DNA from 2 places in the Photobacterium sp. R1 genome. Region 1 is predicted to be linked to the other one. Evidence: predicted binding sites of a transcription regulator. Region 1 holds the regulator's gene; the other holds the start of a gene.

Region 1 (9,774 bases):
GGTAACATCAGCCACTCCCGGTAGTATTGTGCATGCGCCCGACGCTCTGCATCCGGGATGCGCCGTGCCCAGTGGAGCACCAGAGGCGGGAGCCAGTGCATCTGGCACAGCTCAGCCGTCAGCTCAAAAGGCTTCAAAATCTCAGCCACGCTGCAGCGGTTATACCCATCCGGTGTGTAAGCTTCCGCAGCTCCGCCGGTGGTGATCACCGAGCGCCAGTACTTGCCTTTGGTCCCCGTCCCTTCTCCGTGGGCAAAGCCTTTACTCAGCACCACATCTATCCACTCTTTGAGCAAAGCCGGGCAGGAATACATATAAAGCGGGTGCTGAAAAACCAGCATGTCATGCTGACTGACTAATTCCCGTTCACAGGCCGCATCAATAAAAAAATCAGGGTACTTGCCGTAGAGGTCGTGAAAGGTCACGTGAGGCAGATTTGCCACGGCAGACAGCATGGCTTTGTTCGCCACGGAAGCATCCGGATCCGGATGCGCATAAATAAGAAGAATACGTGGTGGGGCTTGTTCCATAGGCCTTTTCCTCATTTCCCTGAGTCACCGCATGAGCCGGACTGACAGGACTCATCAAAGCATCATACCGAATTCTGCCGCCGTGTGGATCGCTTTGTTCCTGAGATTTCAACGGCAAAAATATGAATCCTTTCCCGGCGCCCCCTGCACCTGTTCGCAGTTCAACGCAGATTGTTATAGACTCCCGCACCAGTCACCTATTTGTTGTGGAGCGGCAACAGCCGGTAGTAACAGGCAATGATCACTTTTTCTGATATTCAATTGCTCCGGGGCGGCAACGTCCTGCTGGATCAAGCAACGGCCACCATTCATCCGGGCGATAAAGTCGGCCTGGTTGGCAAGAATGGCTGCGGTAAATCCACCCTGTTTGCCCTGATCAAAGGCGAACTGAGTGTAGATGCCGGTCAGCATTCCGTCCCGTCGCACTGGGAACTGGCCTGGGTGGCGCAGGAAACCCCGGCTCTGGAGCGGACCGCCCTGGACTATGTCATCGACGGCGATCGTGAATACCGTCAGCTGGAGCAAGCCTTACTGGCTGCCGAACAGGCCGATGACGGCAACAAAGTTGCCCTGCTGCACGACCAGCTGGATGCCATTGGCGGCTACAGTATTAAAGCCCGGGCCTCCGAACTGCTGGATGGCCTCGGATTCTCACAGGATCAGATGGGCTGGAATCTGACGCAGTTCTCCGGTGGCTGGCGGATGCGTCTCAACCTGGCTCAGGCCCTGCTGTGCCGCTCTGATCTGCTGCTGCTCGACGAACCGACCAACCACCTGGATCTGGATGCAGTTCTCTGGCTGGAAAAATGGCTCCAGAACTACCGGGGGACGCTGGTTTTGATTTCCCACGACCGCGATTTCCTCGATCCTGTGGTCGGACGGATCATCCATGTCGAAAACCAGCACCTGAACGAATACACGGGCAACTACTCGTCGTTTGAAAACCAGCGCGCCGAAAAGCTGATCCTGCAACAGTCGATGTTCCAGAAACAGCAGAAACAAATGGCGCACATGCAATCCTATATCGACCGCTTCCGGTATAAAGCCAGCAAAGCCCGCCAGGCTCAGAGCCGGATTAAGGCACTGGAGCGCATGGAAAAGGTACTGCCGGCTCAGTTTGATAACCCGTTCAACTTCGAATTCCGCGAGCCGGACAGCCTGCCCAATCCAATCATCATGATGGATCAGGTGGCCGCCGGTTACGGAGAAGTCCAAATCCTCGACAAAATTCGTCTCAATCTGGTGCCGGGCAGCCGGATTGGTCTGCTGGGCCGGAACGGTGCCGGTAAATCAACCCTGATCAAACTGCTGTCTGCCGAGCTGGCGCCTCAGGCCGGAGATCTGACCTACTCACAGGGCGTGAAAATTGGCTATTTTGCCCAGCATCAGCTGGAAACCCTGCGACTGGACGAAACGCCGCTGCAGCATATGAGTCGTCTGGCCCCGGAATCCACTGAGCAGCAACTGCGTGATTACCTCGGCAGCTTCGGTTTTAAAGGCGACAAAGCATTGGACCTGGTCGGCCCGTTTTCCGGCGGAGAGAAAGCCCGTCTGGTGCTGGCACTGATTGTCTGGCAGCGTCCGAACCTGCTGCTGCTTGACGAACCGACCAACCATCTGGATCTCGACATGCGTCAGGCACTGACACTGGCATTGCAGTCCTTCGAAGGTGCGATGGTAATCGTCAGTCACGATCGTTACCTGCTGCGGGCGACGACCGATGATTTGTATCTGGTCCATGACCGCCAGGTTGAGCCATTCGACGGCGACCTCAACGATTACCACAAATGGCTGACCGAACAGCAACGTAACGAGCGCCGGGAACAACAGGCCACCAAGCCGGAATCAGCCAGCAAGGACAACAGTGCTGCCTCCCGCAAAGAACAAAAACGTCTGGAAGCTGAATTCCGCAAACAGACCGCACCGCTGCGAAAACAGATTGAGAAACTGGATACTCAGATGGAGAAACTGAGCCAGACTCTGGCTCAGGCTGAAGCGGCACTCTCCGATGGCAGTATTTACGAAGCCGAAAACAAGGTGCGGCTGAATCAGGCACTGCAGACGCAGAGCCAGGCCAAAAGTGAGCTGGAAGACGTCGAAATGGCGTGGATGGAATTGCAGGAGCAACTTGAAAGCATGGAGCAGGAATTCAATGTCAGCAACTGATCACCCGAGGGGTCAAGGCTTTCAGGCCGATTTATTCTGGCGCTTCTGCCTCCAGCACTACAGCTTAGAAGGCGTCAGCCAGGCATGCCTGCAACTGCAGGACGAATTTCAGGGAAACGTCAATCTGGCGCTGCTGCTGCACTGGCTTGATACCCAGCAGTACGCCCTGTCGGCAACTGAAATCCGCCAGCTGGAACAGGCTCTGGCTGCAACCGAAACACAACTGACGGCTTATCGTCAGTTACGCCGCAATCTGAAACCCCAGCTGGACTCTGCGGGCTATCAGCAGATGATCGACTTTGAACTCATGCTGGAGCAGAACCAGCAGCAGGATCTGATTAGCTGCCTGAATCATCAGGCTCAGCAACCCAGAGCGGCTCTGCCGCCACCCGCCGATAACCTGGGTCAGTATTGTCAGCGGCTGGAAGCGGACAACCTGGCATTACAGATTCGGGGCTGACCGTGCTTCAATCAGGGTAAGGCAGGCATCTGCCTTACCAAATCATTGCCACACACCCCGCTGTCAGTGTCCCCATCGTCAGATTAAAACGCTGCCTTGCCTGAGGTTGATTCAGCCAGCGACCAATCAGCGTCCCGAATCCGGCCCAGAGCGACACACAGGGAAACCCAATCACATAAAAAACCGTCGCCACAGTCAGAGCTGAGGACCAGTAAGCCTCACCTGCAGAGGTGAAAGTGCTGATCGCAGTCACTGACATCATCCACGCCTTCGGATTCACATACTGAAACAACGCTGCGGCGACAAAAGACATCGGCCGGGCATCGTGGTCATCCACCTGAACTTGTCCGCCTGCCGTGGCGATTTTCCAGGCCAGATACAACAAATATGCGCTCCCCAACCAGCGCAGTGCCTCATGCAGAACCGGATAACGGACAAAAATCACCCCGAGCCCTGCGGCCACCAACAGAATCATACTGACCAGACCAAAACCGATCCCGAGGATGTGCGGGATCGTCCGCCAGTAGCCAAAATTCGCCCCTGAAGCGGTGACCATCATATTGTTCGGCCCCGGAGTCCCCGTCATCGTCGCAGCGAATGCCATCAGTGAAATCAAAAACTGCCATTCAATGTTCATGTTTTACTCCATGAAGATAATTCTTATTGTATCGATACAATTTAATATTGAGCTTGCATGTCAACCAAAATTAAGGTCAAAATGCAGCCTAACAAGGGGATAAATTGGAATCAAAGGATTTATTGTCACCATGACAATTGAGACAATTCAGCAAGCCTTTCTCCGGCAGAGCGAAGACGGGCGTCCGATTTACCGCCGGCTGGCCGAGGCTATCGCGCAGCAAATCGAATCCGGACAACTGGCTGCAGGCAGCAAACTGCCGACTCACCGCGCACTGGCCGATCGTCTCGGCGTGACGGTTGGCACCATCACCCGAGCGTACGCGGAAACCGAACGACGGGGGCTGGTTGAAGCCAGAGTCGGCGCCGGGACATATGTCTGCCCGCGCAACCGCCCGGACTGGGTGTTCAGCTATCCGAACCAGGCACCGGACGAATGTAATTTCGGTTATAATATTCCGCCTGCAATCGACAGATCTGCGATGATGGCCAGCGCCATGCAGACGCTGAGTCAGCATCCGGATCTGCTCAATCATCTGATGCTGTATCAGGACCCGCAAGGTCTGACGGCGCATCGTGAGGTCATCAGCCACTGGCTGAGTACACACGGCGTCCAGCTCGATCCCGCCCGGATGCATTTCACGTCCGGGGCGCAACATGCAATTCAGCTCGTTCTGTCTGTTTTTTGCCGCAGCGGCGATACCCTGCTGACCGAACAGGTGAGTTATCCCGGATTTCTCGGACTGGCCCGACAGATGCAGATGAATGTCAAAGCCGTGGAGATGGATGCAGAAGGCCTGCTCCCGGACAGTCTGGAGATAGCCTGCCGTCAGTACCAGCCGCGGATGCTGTACTGTACGCCCACCCTGCAAAACCCGACAGCGGCCACCATGAGCCGGGAACGGCGTGAAGCCATACTGGCAGTCTGCCGCCGTCATCAGGTGCTGATCATTGAAGACGATGTCAACGGCCTGTTACCGTCAGAGACACCGCCGCCTCTGGTCAATCTCGACAGCGAGCAGGTGATCCACTTCGGCAGCCTGTCCAAATGTCTGGCACCCGGCCTGCGGCTTGGCTACATCCAGGTGCCGTTAAAACATCAGACCCGACTGAACACGGCGCTACACCATCACTGCCTGATGATCAGTCCGCTGCTCAGTGCACTGGCCTGCGAATTGATCCGTCAGGGAGATGCCGACCGGACATTACAGCAGATCCGGCAAGACATGCAGCAGCGAGCCCGACTGCTCGAACGCTATCTGGAGCCGTTTCAGGTTCAGTATCAGTTACCGGGCTTCCACGCCTGGCTGACCTTGCCCGATCACTGGCGCCTGAGCGACTTCGTTGCTGCCGCTGAAGCCCGGGATGTGGTGGTCAAATCTGCTGAACTGTTCACGCCGCCGGGCAGCACAATTCAGCAGGCAGTGCGTCTGGCCATCAGTGCGCCGCACAGTCATGATAAACTTGAACAGGGTCTGGCGATTCTGGCTGAGCTGCTGACTCAGTCGCCTTACCCGGATTTCCCGCTCTGACGGTCAGAACAGCTGGAGAACACCATGAAGCACTTTCAGCCCGCAACCGGCCTGCGCAACGCACACCTGCAAACCATTCTGCCACGACTGTTCCGTCGTCAGGCCCTGTTCGAACCTCTGACGGAGCGGATTCAGACCCCGGACGATGATTTTCTCGACCTGGTCTGGACGGCCGCGCCCGAGCAGCACCCGGCACACATGCCAATCATGATCCTCTTTCACGGGCTGGAAGGCAGTTTCCACTGCCCTTATGCGCACAGTCTGCTTTTTGCGGCCAGACAGCAGGGCTGGCTGGGTGTGATGATGCATTTTCGCGGATGCAGCGGAGAAATTAACCGTCAGGCCCGGAGCTATCACTCCGGTGAAACCAGTGATGCACGTTACTTCATCGACCAGTTACGCGAACGTTTTCCGCATCATCCATTGCTGGCGGTGGGAGTTTCTCTGGGGGGTAATATGCTGGTGAACTATCTGGCTGAAACCGGCGAAGCATCCGGACTGACCGCAGCTCAGGTCATTTCTCCACCCTTGGATCTGTCAGCCTGCTCGTCCCGGATTGAACAGGGGTTTTCCCGGGTCTACCAGCGCTACCTGCTCGGTTCCATGAAGAAAAATATGCTGAAAAAAATGGCTGCGTTACCGGACCTGCTGCCCTTTCAGACCGAACAGATTGCTGGAATCGCATCGCTGCGACAGTTTGACGATACCGTCACAGCGCCACTGCATGGCTTTGCTGATGCGGCCGACTACTATCAACGTTGCAGCGGACTGGGAAAACTGGCGCAGGTACAGACCCCGTTGCGGGTGATTCATGCCGCTGACGATCCTTTCATGACGGCAGCAGTCATCCCGACACAGCCGCTGCCTGCCCATATCGAGTATCACCTGACCCAATACGGGGGCCATGTCGGTTTTATCAGCGGCAGCTGGCGCGAGCCGACTTTCTGGCTGGACCAGACCGTACCGGCCTGGTTTCAAAAAAAACTCAGGGATTAACCTGAAACAAAAAACGCCTGGCAAACCTGCACAGGCGTTTTTTCAATGAGGCCCGGTTATCCAATTTTCCCGGTATCGATCAGCTGCTGGATCAGCGGCCGCATGATCAGCTCCATCGCAAAGCTCATCTTCCCGCCCGGCACCACCAGCGTATTATGGCGCGACATAAATGAGCCCTGGATCATCGCCAGCAGATACGGGAAATCAACATTCTTGATGCCACGGAAACGGATCACCACAAAACTCTCATCCAGACTGGGGATGGCTTTCGCACTGACCGGGTTGGAGGTATCAACCGTCGGCACCCGCTGGAAGTTAATATGGGTCCGGGAAAACTGCGGAGTAATGTAATTGAGATAATCATCCATTGAACGGACGATGGACTCCATCACCGCTTCTCTGGAGTGGCCGCGATCGCGGGTATCCCGCACAATTTTCTGAATCCATTCCAGGTTCACAATCGGGACCATGCCAATCAGCAGGTCGACGTGCTGTGCAACATTAACATCGCCATCCACGACGCCGCCGTGCAGGCCTTCATAAAACAGCAGATCGGTATTTTCCGGCAGATCCTGCCAGGGTGTAAAAGTGCCCGGCATCTGGTTATAGGGCACGGCTTCATCAAACGTGTGCAGATAACGGCGGTATTTTCCGCTGCCGTCTTCACCGTACTGACGGAAAAAGTTTTCCAGCAGCGCAAAGTCATTGGCCTGCGGGCCAAAATAGCTGATGTGGCGCCCCTGCTCCTTGGCTTTGCGGATCTCCACATCCATTTCCGGACGGGTAAAACGGTGAAAACTGTCCCCTTCCAGCCATGCCGCATGGATATTCAGCATATTAAACATCTTGCGGAAAGCTTCCGAAGTGGTGGACGTTCCTGCTCCGGAGGAACCTGTTACTGCAATGATTGGGTGTTTTGCAGACATGACATACCTTGTCGTTTATCCAAACGGAATCAGTTATTAACAGGGCAAATGGATGCAGTCAAGCATCCGACCGCATCCGTCGGCGCCAGCTTCCGTTTTCTGCTGTCACCTCTGAGTATGGCAGCTTTATTCTGTGCGAAGCGAGCGACGTAGTTTGATATCCACCGTTTCGTGCAATTCGGAATACATAATCACGGCCTCTCCCGCCGCCAATTGCTGGCGCACCTTGTCCACTTTCTGCGCCAGGCTCAGCTCTTGCTCACCGTAGTCGGTGCCCTCGCGCAGGACAAAGTGTTCAATCAGGTTGGTCAGCGTTTCAGCATCGATATCTTGCCAGGGAATGATCATACAACTTACCTGATTAACCCAGATGACAACGGCTTATGCCGCGACAATCTGGTAAGAATGAGTCAGGGTCACGCCTTTGCCCAGCATCAGGCACACGGAGCAGTACTTTTCCAGTGAATCGCTGACAGCTTTGGCAACCTGAGCGTCATCGAGATGATGACCTGTGACGACAAAATGCAGATTGGCCGAGGTGAAATAACGCGGTGCCTGTTCGCGGCGCACGGAATCAATCTGTGCCTCACAGGCGGTGATCGCCTGACCGGCACTTTTCAGCGCATCGACCACGTCCACCGAGCTGCAGCCTCCGGCAGCCATCAGGACCAGTTCCATCGGGCTGGGCGCTTTACTGCCGCCGTTCCCGTCCATGACCACACTGTGGCCCGAGTTAGACTGGCCGATAAAAGTCAAATCTTCGACCCATTTCACACGTGATTGCATGCGTTACTCCTTACTACAAAAACCCGGATTTTATCACTAAGTCACAACGGTGTGATCATGTGCACAGTAAAGTGTCCAAAATGTTCATTTATCCCCGCGCAATATCAAGCAATGCATGACGAAAAAAGTTAAACTCTTGGTCTGAATGTTCACATGCGCTTGCAGCCCAGCCGTTGACTGAATATGCTAGTTGGCAAACAATAGTATTGTTCTACCCAACCCCAATGCAAGGAATGACGTTGTTGGGCAACACACTGCAGAGGAAGTTAGTAATATGGTTCCAGGTAAACCGCAAACAGATCCAACTTTGGAGTGGTTCCTTTCTCACTGCCACATTCATAAGTACCCGTCGAAGAGTACACTGATCCATGCTGGCGAGAAAGCAGAGACCCTCTACTACATTGTCAAAGGTTCCGTCGCCGTTCTGATCAAGGATGAAGAAGGTAAGGAAATGATCCTGTCTTACCTCAACCAGGGCGACTTCATTGGTGAACTGGGCCTGTTTGAAGAAGGCCAGGAGCGTACTGCCTGGGTTCGTGCGAAAACACCATGTGAAGTGGCTGAAATTTCCTTTAAGAAATTCCGTCAGCTGATCCAGGTTAATCCGGATATCCTGATGCGTCTGTCTGCACAGATGGCACGCCGTCTGCAAGTCACCAGCCAGAAAGTCGGTGACCTAGCATTCCTGGACGTGACTGGCCGTATTGCCCAGACCCTGCTGAATCTGGCAAAACAGCCGGATGCCATGACTCACCCGGACGGCATGCAGATCAAAATTACCCGTCAGGAAATCGGCCAGATTGTTGGCTGTTCCCGTGAAACCGTTGGCCGCATTCTGAAGATGCTGGAAGAGCAGAACCTGATTTCTGCCCACGGTAAAACCATCGTTGTGTACGGAACACGCTGATCACTCTCCGGTGATGCAGCCAATGTGAGTACAATAAAAAGCCGCAAGCGCGGCTTTTTTTATTTCTGCCGGGCATACCCTGTGATTACAGCTGTTTTCTCAGGACACTTCACATTTTTTCAGTTGCCTTCCATCCCTCTGTTGCTACATTTGGCGTATCAGTACTATGTGGATGTGCAGATATGGATATCGAACGTTTTGCCCCAAATGCCCAGCACAATCAGCTTCCCCCGCGCCCTGTCGTAACCAGAGGACGTTTCCTCTCTGCCTCGGTTGAAATGACAGGTTTTCAGTCTCCCCGGCAGCTCCTGGAGCAGGAAGCCTACCTGTGTCTGACCAGCCCCCCAAGTGAATCGGATGACTGGATGCAACCGCTGGATCAACAGCACTGACAAGCCCTCTCACAGCACGAGATATGGCATTCAGACACCCCAGATAAAAAAACAGCGGCCCAGAGGCCGCTGTTTAATGACAGAGCAAAGATACCTGTCTTACATATTCGTACTTTCGAAGATCTTGTCAGCCGACGCAGCCACAAAGCCCGGGTAGAGTTCCCCATTCTCCTGCAGATACCGCTTGGCAAACTCATAGAAACCGCCTGGAATTGAACGGATACCATCGGTAAAGCGGACTTCCACCCGATCAGCCATCGTTGATGACTGCTCCAGCAGCACTTCCGGACTACCTTTCACTTCACCACCCGATTCATTGATGGTGAAGCCGTTGTGGCGCAGCAGGCTGTTCACCTCTGCAACTTCCGCAAACTGCTCCAGCTGATTTACGCTGACAGTAAAATGGTTCGCACCATAACCGTGGGCAGCAACCCAACCCGCGT
Region 2 (6,710 bases), on a different contig from region 1:
CCACTGCCAGTCGACCTGACGCGTTTCATTGGTTGCTGTGTCCGGGCTGTTGAAGTCCATCATATCGGCTTCAAGTTTGCTGCCATCGAGGGAACTCTGGCTGTGCAGACGCCAGAAACCGGCATTGAAAATCGTCTGGATGGTGTCTTTCTGTGCGGTCATTTCTGTGTACTTACGGGTCATGACCCCTTCCAGAATGTCATTGACCACAGTCAGCGACATCAGCGTGCTCAGGTTGACACCGTTCAGACCGAGTTTGGGGATCAGTGTGACACTCAGCTCATCGGCCAGCTCATTGATAAAATCACCCGCATTCCGGACGTCGAGGTTCCCCGGATTGCTGACCGTTTGGCTGAATATTCCCCAGTTACCGTCTTTCACCACCCGTTTCACCAGTGCCTGATAGGCGAGGGTCGTTTTCAGAGACAGCGCGATTTCAGTATCGATCAGCGGGGTCAGGAACAAATCTGTTGGCAGGCGATCACCGATGGCAAACTGAGGCGGGCCATCCAGATCAAGCACCAGAACGCCCTGCAGCAGGAGCGGGCTCTGGACAGTGATGGTGTAATTGCTGTCATCCTGCTGGAAATCCGTAATCTCAGTCTGTCCCATGACTTTGCCCTGGCTGTTCAGGATCAGCACTGCGAAGTTGTCCTGTAACAATGTGGGCGTCGCCGCATAGGCCTTGCTGATCAGATCCCAGTGGTTCCCTTGCTGAGCGGTATTCAGGCCGGCGGGAAGATCAACCGTGACGGTGAAACTGGTTTTGACGGGTGGTAATTCGGCAGGCTTGATGCCAGCCTCGCCGCTGCCACCACCACACGCAGAAAGCAGGCCAGCCAATAGCAGGCTCAGGCCAATCATCAGATAGGCGCGCATAATCCTTCCCCTGAACGATAAATGCTGTATTTTTTGACCAAACATGGTGTGCGTTTGGTTTCGTGTTTGGGGTGAGTATAGGTAAGGCGGAAGTGGGTGGTTGTTAAACCAGACAGGCTGTCTCAGCCCTTGAGACAGCGTCTGAGAATTGAGACAGCGATTCGGGGGAACCGGGTGATGCCTGAAAAATCAGGCAATCGACAGATATTTGTGTGTCTGAATCGACAGGCGCCAGTTTCGTGCAATACAGGTCTGAATGCACAACTCAGTGGCTCGGGGTTTCTGGCTGATCGGTTGCAGCGCAATCGTGACATCTTCTTTCAGACTGACGCCTGCCAGTAGCGCATCAAGCTGGTCTATATCTTTTTGGGTACCGACCGGATGTTTGATTTCATTGGCACGTTCGAGTGCTGACACAAGGACCGGCAGTTTCCCTTTCATATTGATCTTCGGTGAAACTGTGACCCAGGTTGCCTCAGTGGCGAGAACATCATAGGTGCCGCTGGTTTCAATCTGACAGCGGAATCCATGGTCTTCCAGGGCTTCAGTTAACGGGCGCAGGTCGTACAGGCAAGGTTCTCCGCCGGTGATCACCACATGCCGGGCGGTGTAGCCCTGATCTTTGAGGACCTGCACAATGCCGCCGGCATCCAGTGCGGTCCAGGTCGGCGCGTCTTCTTTTTTAGCGATCATGGTCTGCACGTTCACTTCGTCCTGAGGCTCGGCACTCCAGGTCTGCTTGGTATCACACCAGGCACAGCCAACCGGGCAGACCTGTAAACGGACAAAAATGGCCGGCACACCAGTGAAAACACCTTCTCCCTGAATGGTTTCAAAGATTTCATTGATTTTGTACACGACGACCTCAAAACATCTGACTAATTAACGTGAAAACGGGCAGTTTCAGGTACCCTGAACGCTGAAGGGCGCGTATTATGTCAGAACCTGAACGGATTGTCTCCATTCCCATTGTATTTGAAGCAGCACAGTGACAACGGCAGAGATGGGCTGAAAAGGTATACGTTTGTCGTGACTGGGCTCACGCCCTTGGCATAAGTCGCTTCACAATTAGTTCGCACTGTAAAAAAATTCCATACTCTTCATACCTATATATTGTCAGAGGAAGTCCGCGCATGTATGTCGCTCAGCCCGGTCACATCGATCACATCAAAAGAAATAATGCCGGCAGCGTCTACAAACTCATCGATCAGTACGGCCCGATTTCCCGGATTGAACTGTCGAAGAAAAGTCAGTTGGCGCCCGCCAGTATCACCAAAATTACCCGTGAGCTGTTTGATGGCCACCTGATCAAAGAAGCTGAAATTCTGGAATCCGGCAGCCGGGGGCGCCCGGCAATCGGTCTGGTCCCGGATAATGATGGCTGGCAGTTCCTCGGCATCCGGTTGGGGCGCGGTTATCTGACGATAGCGCTGCACGAGCAGGGCGGCGATATCCTGTTCGAAGAGAGACAAGACATCGCGGAGCTGAAACAGGATGATGTCCTGAATAAGCTGCTGTCTGAGATTGATTCATTCTTTGCCCGGCATGCCAAGTTACTGGATCGGATCACCGCCATTGCTGTTTCTCTGCCGGGGCTGGTGAATTCGGAAAAAGGACTGGTGTTGCAGATGCCTCATTACGAGGTAAAAGACCTGCCGCTGGGACCTGCCATTCATGAGGCCACGGGACTGCCGGTCTTCATTGGTAACGACACCCGTTCCTGGGCATTGGCGGAGCAGTTATTTGGCAATGCGAATGATGTGGCAAACTCGATTCTGATTTCAGTACATCACGGCGTCGGGGCAGGCATTATCCTTGATAATCAGGTGCTTCAGGGCCGGATCGGTAATATTGGTGAGCTTGGTCATATCCAGATTAAACCGGATGGATTGCCTTGCCATTGCGGGAATAAAGGATGTCTGGAAACCGTCGCCAGTTTGCAGGCGGTGAGAGATCAGGTTAAAACCGGGTTAACGCTGGGTGAAGCTTCTGTGCTCTATGGGCAGGCGCTGACCATCGAAAATATCTGTGAGGCGGCAGTGCAGGGGGATCCGCTGGCGTTCCGGGTCATCACCGAACTGGGTTTCAACCTTGGCCGGGCAATTGCCATTATGGTGAACCTGTTTAATCCGGAGAAGATCCTGATTGGCGGAGAGTTCAATCAGGCGAAAAGTGTTCTGTATCCGGCGATTATGGAATGTGTGAAGAGTCAGTCCCTGCCGGTTTATAACCAGGATCTGCGGATTGAAGAAACCAGTTTTTACACCCAGGCCACCATGCCGGCTGCGGCTCTGGTGAAGCAGGCGATGTATGACGGGCATCTGTTACTGAAACTGATCGAGGAAGGATAAACTTTTCCTGACGCGAATCATGCAGCGCAGCCACTGCCTATTTCGATAGCGATGGCTGCGTTTTTTATTGGGTTCAGCCAGACTTAGAGAAGGAACATGGCTTGGAGGTCAAAGACATGAAACGGATTCGGGTTTTTTATGACGGCTCCTGCCCAAGCTGTGTGCGGGATCGGGCATGGTATGAATCCTGGCTGAGCCGTCATCCGGAACTGGTGGAGTGGTATGACATCACCGGCCGGGATGAAGCGCTGAAAGCGCTGGGCATATCTCCGGAAAAAGCGTTACGGGAATTGCATGTACAGGATCAGCAGGGGATTGTTCACCGGGAATTGGATGCCTACATGCTGTTACTGAATCAGGTATGGTGGCTCCGGCCGGTTGCATTTCTGATGGGACTGCCGGGGATCAGGCATCTGTTATCGGTTATCTATCGTCGTATGGTCGATCAGCGACTGGCCCGTGAGGGCCGTGGCTGAAATCGTCAGAGATCTTCGTGTCTGAGTTCTTCGTCGATGACATTATGCAGGAATGACAAAGCCGCACGGTGATCATTCCGGCTCATAAACCATTGCTTTTGGTTGGTTTCCAGGGGCAGAATTTCCAGCCAGCGCTGGCAGACCCAGGCCATGTTGGCGAAATCCGGATCCGGGTAGTTCTCCGCATAGTCCGGATATTCCTCAAACAGGGCTTCCAGGCTGTTGGCGATGTGGCGATCAATAAAACGTGCGCTGCTGGGGGCCCAGTTTTTGATCAAGCTGACTTCGCCAAATCTCAGGCCGTCTTTTTCCTGCCAGTGATTGTTAATCACGAATTTCTCTACCCCTTTTATGGTGATGCCGAGCAACCCGTCAGGTAATTGTTCGAAATCGGTGATTTCGACCCGCGTTCCGAAATGGCAAAGTGAATCACCATCTTTCATGCACAGGCCGAAACCATTTCCTGAGGACATCGCAAGCGTCACTAACCGGGTGTAGCGAGGTTCGAAAATCCGCAGCTTACTGACACCTCCCGGTAATACATAAAGCCGGAGCGGGAAAAGGGGTAACTGCATAATACTTAGCCTTTATGACGTCAACTTTGATAGGGCTGTCTGTCTTTCTGGACGGGATGTCTTCAGAATTACGGGTTTCAGCCCTGATTTGGCTCTTTTTATGAGTATATCTGTTCAAAGGTGATGCCTTGTCTGTTTTTCGATATTACTGCAGCGATTGCAAAATAGCGAAAACCAGTTTCTCAAGCTGCTGATTATCAATTACAAAAGGCGGCATGATGTAGATAAGTCTGCCAAACGGGCGAATCCAGACACCATTGTCTACAAAACTTTTCTGAATCCGGACCATATCCACCGGCTCATATAATTCAACGACACCGATGGCACCCAGCCAGCGGACGGCTTTGACTTTCTCAGACTGGCCGACCCGGGGCAGTAATTGCGACAGCTGTTGTTCAATCCCGCTGACCTGATGCTGCCAGTCACCCGTTTCCAGCAATGACAGGCTGGCGTTGGCAACGGCGCAGGCCAGCGGATTGCCCATGAAGGTCGGGCCATGCATAAAGCAACCGGCTTTACCGCTGCACACCGTATCTGCAACCTGCTTGGTGGTCAGTGTTGCCGCCAGTGTCATGTAACCGCCGGTCAGAGCCTTCCCGACACACATAATGTCCGGGCTGATCCCGGCATGTTCGCAAGCAAAGAGCTTTCCGGTACGGCCAAAGCCAGTCGCGATTTCGTCGACAATCAGTAAGACACCGAAGTCATCACACAACGCGCGGACACGGCGCAGATAAGTCGGGTGATAAATACGCATCCCTCCGGCGCCCTGAACGACAGGTTCCAGAATGATTGCGGCAATATCCTGATGATGTGCTTCGAGTTTAGCGGCTAAGTCGGAGATATCGTTTTCGTTCCATGCCTCATGGAAACCCGTTTCGGGTGATTCGGCAAAAATGTGCTCCGGCAGGAAACCTTTATAAAGGCTGTGCATTGAATTATCCGGATCGGTCACCGACATCGCCGCGAAGGTATCTCCGTGATAGCCGTGTTTCAGGGTGAGGAATTTTGCCCGGCGCTCACCTTTGGCGTGCCAGTACTGCAGGGCCATTTTCAGGGCGACTTCCACAGAAACAGAACCGGAATCGGCCAGAAAGACCTGCTGCAACGGCGCCGGTGACAGTTCGACCAGTTTCCGGCACAGCTCAACCGCAGGCTGATGCGTGATGCCGCCGAACATGACATGCGACATCTTGTCGAGCTGATCTTTAGCGGCCTGATTCAGGACCGGGTGATTGTAACCGTGAATTGCTGCCCACCAGGAAGACATGCCGTCAATGAGCTGGCGGCCGTCTTCCAGATACAAATGGACGCCTTCCGCGTGGCTGACCGGATAGCAGGGCAAAGGGGTCAGGGTGGAGGTGTAGGGATGCCAGACATGCTGGCGATCGAACTCAAGATCCGTCTCCGAAGCTGAAAACTGGTTGGATGTGTTTTGTTTTGTGTTGATATTTTGCACAGATGTAAACCTTGTGTTTTCTTTATGGTTGACAGTGTACTTGCTCAAAGTAGACTTGCAAACATTGAAACCCGTTGAATCCGTGCGGTTATCACTGCAATTCTCCGGGCCATAAGAACAACGAAAGAGGTTTACACGTGGAAGTGAGACACGATTGGAGCATTGCGGAAGTTCAGGCGCTGTTTGAAAAGCCATTCATGGATCTGGTGTTTGAAGCACAGCAGGTTCACCGTCAGTACCATGAACCCAACAAAGTGCAGGTCAGTACCCTGCTGTCGATTAAAACCGGTGCCTGCCCTGAAGACTGCAAGTACTGTCCGCAAAGTGCGCACTATCGTACTGATGTCGATCGTGAACGCCTGATGGAAGTTGAGCAGGTACTGGATGCTGCGCAGAAAGCGAAAAGCTCCGGCGCCACGCGTTTTTGTATGGGAGCGGCCTGGAAAAACCCGAAAGAGCGCGATATGCCTTATCTGCTGGATATGGTGCGTGGCGTGAAGGCCATGGGGCTGGAAACCTGCATGACGCTGGGCATGATCACCGGCGACCAGGCCAACACACTGGCTGAAGCCGGGCTCGACTACTACAACCACAACCTGGATACCTCGGCGGAGTATTACGGCAACATCATCACCACCCGTACTTATCAGGACCGTCTCGACACGCTGTCTCATGTCCGTGATGCGGGCATGAAGATTTGTTCCGGCGGTATTATCGGGATGGGCGAAAGTGCCCGTGACCGCGCCGGTCTGCTGGCTGAACTGGCCAATCTGCCGGTTCACCCGGAAAGTGTGCCAATCAACATGCTGGTGAAAGTGAAAGGCACACCGCTGGAGAATGTGGACGATGTGGATCCGCTCGATTTTGTCCGCATTATTGCTGTCGCGCGGATCATGATGCCAAAGTCTGCCGTGCGTCTTTCGGCTGGCCGTGAAGGCATGAGCGAAGAAACTCAGGCCCTTTGCTTTAT

What was found. Region 1 encodes CRP, which controls carbon source genes, mostly activating them, when cyclic AMP is high. Its sites were predicted from a motif close to TGTGANNNNNNTCACA; they were not measured.
Region 2: the regulator CRP is predicted to act here: its motif matches at 1,908-1,923, upstream of mlc (sugar metabolism global transcriptional regulator Mlc).

Annotation. Positions count from the first base shown of each region.
Region 1 is NZ_BAAHZP010000008.1:27,277-37,050, forward strand. It holds gene kefG (glutathione-regulated potassium-efflux system ancillary protein KefG) at 1-530, opposite strand, end outside; gene ACYP03_RS14440 (ABC transporter ATP-binding protein) at 768-2,696, shown strand; gene ACYP03_RS14445 (TIGR02444 family protein) at 2,683-3,156, shown strand; gene ACYP03_RS14450 (LysE family translocator) at 3,191-3,793, opposite strand; gene ACYP03_RS14455 (aminotransferase-like domain-containing protein) at 3,924-5,324, shown strand; gene ACYP03_RS14460 (hydrolase) at 5,349-6,320, shown strand; gene ACYP03_RS14465 (phosphoribulokinase) at 6,377-7,246, opposite strand; gene ACYP03_RS14470 (YheU family protein) at 7,373-7,594, opposite strand; gene ACYP03_RS14475 (OsmC family protein) at 7,628-8,032, opposite strand; gene crp (cAMP-activated global transcriptional regulator CRP) at 8,307-8,939, shown strand; gene ACYP03_RS14485 (hypothetical protein) at 9,122-9,331, shown strand; gene ACYP03_RS14490 (2-oxoadipate dioxygenase/decarboxylase family protein) at 9,431-9,774, opposite strand, start outside.
Region 2 is NZ_BAAHZP010000001.1:496,963-503,672, forward strand. It holds gene ACYP03_RS02345 (hypothetical protein) at 1-879, opposite strand, end outside; gene queE (7-carboxy-7-deazaguanine synthase QueE) at 1,069-1,737, opposite strand; gene mlc (sugar metabolism global transcriptional regulator Mlc) at 2,013-3,230, shown strand; gene ACYP03_RS02360 (thiol-disulfide oxidoreductase DCC family protein) at 3,332-3,706, shown strand; gene ACYP03_RS02365 (LON peptidase substrate-binding domain-containing protein) at 3,712-4,281, opposite strand; gene bioA (adenosylmethionine--8-amino-7-oxononanoate transaminase) at 4,427-5,731, opposite strand; gene bioB (biotin synthase BioB) at 5,878-6,710, shown strand, end outside.